DNA from 2 places in the Streptomyces sp. NPDC006655 genome. Region 2 is predicted to be linked to the other one. Evidence: riboswitches for the same ligand, from Rfam matches in the RefSeq annotation. Region 2 holds a riboswitch; the other holds the start of a gene.

The links. Region 2 has a riboswitch for cyclic di-AMP ahead of AB0958_RS17715 (M23 family metallopeptidase). Riboswitches for the same ligand answer to the same signal wherever they lie in the genome.
Region 1: it holds a riboswitch for cyclic di-AMP, as region 2 does, so the genes downstream of both, AB0958_RS11805 (transglycosylase SLT domain-containing protein) here and AB0958_RS17715 (M23 family metallopeptidase) in region 2, are expected to answer to the same signal.

The regions. Positions count from the first base shown of each region.
Region 1 covers NZ_JBEYJU010000015.1:60,772-63,971, forward strand. The annotation lists gene AB0958_RS11800 (HAD family hydrolase) at 152-958, shown strand; gene AB0958_RS11805 (transglycosylase SLT domain-containing protein) at 974-1,456, opposite strand; cyclic di-AMP (ydaO/yuaA leader) riboswitch at 1,460-1,656, opposite strand; gene AB0958_RS11810 (polyprenyl synthetase family protein) at 2,400-3,200, shown strand, end outside.
Region 2 covers NZ_JBEYJU010000027.1:4,597-7,796, forward strand. The annotation lists gene AB0958_RS17710 (pitrilysin family protein) at 1-1,002, shown strand, start outside; cyclic di-AMP (ydaO/yuaA leader) riboswitch at 1,194-1,357, shown strand; gene AB0958_RS17715 (M23 family metallopeptidase) at 1,370-2,125, shown strand; gene AB0958_RS17720 (GntR family transcriptional regulator) at 2,318-3,013, shown strand.

The DNA of each region.
Region 1 (3,200 bases), on a different contig from region 2:
TGCCTTCCGGCCTGGTCCTGACGCCCGGCGCTGTGACCGGTCGCCACGTCACCGTCCCTACTGACGGCGCATCATCACCGAAGCGGCGGGCGCCACTTGAGGCCGAAACGCACACTGAGTCCCAGGGGCGTGCTGTCCGTATTCTCTGATCATGGTCGCACCTTCCCCGTACTCTCTGATCGCCACCGACCTGGACGGCACGCTGCTGCGTGCCGACGACACCCTGTCGGACCGGTCGCTCGCCGCCCTGGCGCGGGCCGGCCGGGCCGGCGCCACGCACCTGGTGGTGACCGGCCGCCCCGCGCCGAGAGTGCGCCCGCTCCTCGACGACCTCGGCTGCACGGGGCTCGCGGTCTGCGGCCAGGGCGCACAGGTGTACGACGCCGGCACGCACCGTCTGCTGTGGTCGGTCACCCTGGACCGGGAACTGGCGGAGACCGCGCTCGGCAAGATCGAGGCCGAGGTCGGCCAGGTGTACGCGGCGGTCGACCAGGACGGCGTGGACGGGCTCACGCTCATCGAACCGGGCTACCTGATGCCCCACCCCACGCTGCCCGCGCTGCGCGTGGACCGGCGTGACGACCTGTGGTGCGCGCCCATCAGCAAGGTGTTGCTGCGCCACCACACCCTGTCCGACGACGAACTGGCGGCGACCGCCCGCGCGGTGGTGGGTTCACTGGCGACGGTCACCATGTCGGGGCCGGGGACGGTGGAGCTCCAGCCGTGCGGGGTGACCAAGGCGACCGGGCTGGCGCTGGCCGCCGACCACCTGGGGCTGTGCCCCGAACGGGCCATCGCCTTCGGTGACATGCCCAACGACGTTCCGATGTTCGACTGGGCGGCCTACGGAGTGGCCATGGCCAACGCTCACCCCGAGCTTCAGGCCAGGGCCGACGAGATCACCACGTCCAACGAGGACGACGGCATCGCCGTCGTCCTCGAGAGGCTCTTCGTCTGATGCGGGGCGCGCCGGTCAGTACGCGCCGTGGACGTTGTCGATCGAGCCGTACCGCGCGGCGGCGTAGTTGCAGGCGGCGGTGATGTTGGCGACCGGGTCGTAGATGTCGAAGGACGTGCCCGCCACGTGGTAGGCGTTGAACGTCGGGTCGATCACCTGGAGCAGGCCCTTGGACGGGATGCCGGCGGCCGCGTTGGAGTCCCAGAGGTTGATGGCCCGCGGGTTGCCGGACGACTCGCGGATCACGTTGCGGTAGATGCCGTTGTACGAGCCCGGGATGCCCTTCTGGGCCATGATCGCGAGCGACTCGCGGATCCAGCCGTCGAGGTTGTTCGGGTACCCGGCGGGCGTCGTCGAGGCCGTGATGGCGGTGGCGGGGGTGGCGGCGGAGGCGTCGGCCGCGCCGATGAGCGAAAGGGCGAGTACGGCGGCGCCGGTACCGACGACGGCGAGCGTGCGGGCGATGCGGGAGCGGCGGGGCTGGGCGGCAGCAGGCATGGCGAAGTTCCTCTCCGTCGCCTGCGAGGTGAGCTGTCGGGTTCGGGCTCGGGGAGTGCCCGGTCGCGTCACCCGAAGGCGTTGCGACTTCACCCCTAGCCGGTCCGGGACGGCGTCCGTCGATGACGGCGCCGCCCGGTCCGGCGACTTACCTGGGTCCCCCGCTCCTGCCGTGCGAATGAACTCGTCGATGGGTTAGGACGGGCGGCGGCAGGATTCGGCGTCCGCCCGGCGAGCGGGAACGTATGCGAGAGCACATGTCCGGAACAAGGGGTGGATTCACACAACAAACCGATTGACCTTGATCTGAGGCGTATGAGGCACTTGATCCTTTGCGGTCGCCAAGCCTCAACTGGCGCACAGGGAAAGGCGGGGGAGAGTGACTGGCGGCATGAGGGGCATAGGTGCGCGAGTGACCTACTTCACGAAACCGCAATCACGGCAAAAGGGGCATGAGGGATTAGCTGAGTGCGCCCGTGTCGCTCTGGATTTCAGAGATTGTCCCAATTGTCTTACTGAGCGGAATTAGGGCTCTGGGGTGCTAATAGGCCATTAGGGCACCATTAGTCTTTTTTGCTCCGCGGATTGACGGCCGGCCGGGCCAAGGCCGCGCGGGGCGCCACGAATTGCCGAGCGGTGACGTGGGTGCTCCTGGTCACCAGGAGAGGGTGCGTCCAGGTGGGTGACATCGGCCGGGTGATGGTTCAGGGAGTGGCGTATGCCCCGTTTCGGTACAAGAGGCTGCTGATCCTTCCAAGTCGGTAGATGTCACGTCATATCATATGATCAAAAACATACCGGTCGTGATCCGATGGCGCCCGGGGTGTAACCGTGGGCGCCATCGGTGATCGAAACCTGACCGGATACGCTGACTTGAGTGATGGCAGCGACCTATCGACAAACCGTGTAATCGCCAGTGGACACCAGCAGACAGGAGACCCTCGTGACCGTCGTCGGGCCGTTCGGGCTGAACGTGCGGGACCAGGCTCTGGAAGCCGATGTCCAGGCTGGATTGGCGGCTGTCGAGGAAGGCCTGCTAGAGGCCACCAAGAGCGAGGTCCCCTTCATCACGGAGGCCGCGCAGCACCTCGTACGGGCCGGCGGCAAGCGGTTCCGGCCGCTGCTGGTGATGCTCGCCGCGCAGTTCGGCGACCCCTACGCACCGGGTGTCGTGCCGTCGGCCGTCGGTGTCGAGCTGACCCACCTCGCCACCCTGTACCACGACGACGTCATGGACGAGGCCTCCGTGCGGCGCGGTGTGGACAGCGCCAACACCCGCTGGGGCAACTCCGTCGCCGTCCTCACCGGCGACTTCCTGTTCGCGCGCGCCTCGCAGATCCTCGCCGACCTCGGGCCCGAGGCGGTCCGCGTCCAGGCCCTCGCGTTCGAGCGGCTGGTGACCGGCCAGATCCTGGAGACGGCGGGGCCTTCCGACGGGCGCGACCCGGTCGACCACTACCTCGACGTCCTCGGCGGCAAGACGGGCTCGCTGGTGGCGGTCTCCTGCCGTTTCGGCGCGATGATGTCCGGCGCCGACGAGACGGTCGTGGACGTCCTCACCCAGTACGGCGAACGACTCGGAGTCGCCTTCCAGCTCGCCGACGACGTCCTCGACATCGCCTCCGACTCGCACGAGTCCGGCAAGACCCCGGGCACGGACCTCCGCGAGGGTGTTCCCACCCTCCCCGTGCTGCGGCTGCGGGAGCGGGCGGCCCGGCTGGGGCTGGCCGAGGACATCGCGCTG
Region 2 (3,200 bases):
CTCAGGGCGCCCGCCTTCGCCGACAGCGAGGTCGAGCGGCTGGTCCGCAACCGTCTCGACGAGATCCCGCACGAGCTGGCCAACCCCAGCCGCCGGGCCGCCAAGCAGCTCTACAAGGAGCTGTTTCCGGCGACCGCGCGGATGTCCCGCCCGCGCCAGGGCACCGAGGACACCGTCGAGAAGATCGACGCCGCCGCCGTACGAGCGTTCTACGACCGCCACGTACGCCCCGTCACCGCCACCGCGGTCGTCGTCGGCGACCTGACCGGCATCGACCTGGACGCGCTGCTCGGCGACACCCTGGGCGCCTGGACCGGCTCCACCGCCGAGCCCCGGCCGGTGCCGCCGGTGACCGCCGACGACACCGGACGGGTCGTCGTCGTGGACCGCCCCGGTGCCGTCCAGACCCAGCTGCTCATCGGCCGCGTCGGCCCGGACCGGCACGACCGGGTCTGGCCCGCCCAGGTGCTCGGCACCTACTGCCTGGGCGGCACCCTCACCTCGCGCCTGGACCGCGTGCTGCGCGAGGAGAAGGGCTACACGTACGGCGTCCGCTCCTTCGGGCAGGTGCTGCGCTCCGCCCCCGACGGCACCGGTGCCTCCCTGCTGGCCATCAGCGGTTCCGTGGACACCCCGAACACCGGGCCCGCCCTCGACGACCTGTGGACGGTGCTGCGCACCCTCGCCGCCGAGGGCCTCACCGACGCCGAGCGCGACGTCGCCGTGCAGAACCTCGTCGGTGTGGCGCCGCTCAAGTACGAGACGGCGGCGGCCGTCGCAGGCACCCTCGCCGACCAGGTCGAGCAGCACCTGCCCGACGACTTCCAGGCCACGCTCTACCGGCAACTGGCCGCCACCGGCACCGTGGAGGCCACCGCGGCGGTCGTGAACGCCTTCCCGGTGGACCGCCTGGTGACGGTCCTCGTCGGCGACGCGGCGCAGATCAGGGAACCCGTCGAGGCCCTCGGCATCGGCGAAGTGACCGTCGTCGCGGCGGAGTAGCTCCACGCACGCGTGCGGAGCCCTGGCGGCCGTCGGCCACCAGGGCTCTCGTATGTCCGAATTGGGGCGGAGGTTGCCTGTCTGCCCTGTGGGATGCGCTACAAAAGCCGCGATCGGTTTGAGTCTTGAAAGAACGCCGCCGTAGGTTCCTTCGGGCTGTCCGTCAGGCACCGCGCCGCACCCGCGGCACCGGACAGCCATCGCCGAGTCCCCGTACGGCGCGAGCCAGGGGAGCCGGGGACCCACGCAGTCCCTGGGGTGAATCGGGCGCCCGCGCGTGTCGCGAGGGGGTCCGTAGGAGACCTTCCTGCTCCGAACCCGTCAGCTAACCCGGTAGGCGAGAGGGAAGGAAAGGACCAGCCTCTACATGGCGTTCATGTGCGCCTCCGGGAAGCACCGTCGTCCCGGCCGGGTGAAGCGCACCACCGCGCAGGCCGCCGGCATCGCGGCCCTCACCACCACCGGCGTCATCGGCACCGTCTCCGCCGCCCCGGCGCTCGCCGCCGAGAACAGCGTCGAGCAGACCGGTCTCACCCCGGTCATCACGGTCAGCGACTCGGTCGCCGAGCACGTCGACGCCCAGGCTGCCGCGCAGCAGGCGGTGGCCGAGCGCAAGGCGGCCGAACAGGCCGCGCGCGAGAAGGCCGCGGCGCGGGCCGAGAAGGAGCGCGAGGCCAAGGCACGGGCCGCGCGGGAGGCCGAGCGCAAGCGCCTCAACGCCTTCGTCGCGCCGATCAGCGACTCGTACGTCTCCACCGGCTACAAGACCGGCGGCTCCCTGTGGTCCTCCGGCTCCCACACCGGCATCGACTTCCACGCCGCCGCCGGCACGGTCGTGCACGCGGTGGGCACCGGCACGGTCGTCTCCACCGGCTGGGGCGGGGCGTACGGCAACCAGATCGTCATCAAGATGGCCGACGGCATGTACACCCAGTACGGCCACCTGTCGTCCATCGGTGTCTCGGTGGGGCAGCAGGTGACCCCGGGCCAGCAGATCGGCCTCTCCGGGTCCACCGGCAACACCACCGGCCCCCACCTCCACTTCGAGGCCCGTACGACCGCGGAGTACGGCTCCGACGTCGACCCGGTCGCCTACCTCCGCAAGCACGGTGTGAACGTCTGACGTCCGTCCTTTTCGGTGACATCCTGCGAAGCCCCGGCAGCCGGCCGGGGCTTTCGCCGTTTTCGCGCCCCCGCTGTCCAAAAAATACTCATGGATTCCGGCCCCCCGTCGGAAATTCCCGCGCATTGCAATAGAGTCACGGAACCGGCGTCACTCGGCGGCGTTTCACGGGGATTAAGGCGGAGGTCGGACATGCGCATTCCGGCGCACTCGGTATGCACGGCGATCCGGGACGACATCGTCGCGGGTGTCCACGAGCGCGGCAGCCGGCTCACCGAGGAACTCCTGGCCCGCCGCTACGGCGTCTCGCGCGTCCCGGTCCGCGAGGCGCTGCGCACCCTGGAGGCCGAGGGCTTCGTCGTGACCCGCCGGCACGCGGGCGCTTGCGTGGCCGAACCGACCGAGCAGGAGGCCGCCGACCTGCTGGAGATGCGCCTGCTCCTGGAGCCGCTCGGCGCCCTGCGGGCCGCCCAGCGCCGCACCGAGGCCCACCTGAAGGTGCTGCGCGGGCTGGTCAGGCTGGGGCAGGAGCGGGCCAGGACCGGCAACAGCGACGACCTGCGCTCGCTGGGCGGCTGGTTCCACGAGACGCTCGCCCAGGCCTCCGCCAGCCACGCCCTGACGGCGACGCTCACCCAGTTGCGGCACAAGATCGCCTGGATGTACACGGTGGAGGCGCCCGTCAGCCCGGTGGAGTCCTGGGCGGAGCACGGCGCGATCGTGGACGCGGTGGCGCGCGGGGACGGGGAGCGCGCCCGGGCGGTGACGGCGCTGCACACCGAGCGCTCCACGGCCTTCCACCGGCTCCGGTTTCCCGGCGCCGCCGAACGGGCGAACCCTGTGAGGACTTCGCAACATCCCGTAAACATGTCGGGCGTGCGGCATTAACACGGGCGCCGTATACAAAGAGGTGCTATTCGCGGGGGCCGTTTTTTCGGTGCCCGTATCCAGCTGTGCCCTTTATCCAGGCGTGCCCGTTCCGAGGCGTGCCCTTATTTACGTTTACCGGTGCCGCTGCCGAGCGCGCCCGTATTGCGGCGCGCACTTGTTCAAGCGTGCCGCTGATTCCGGCTGC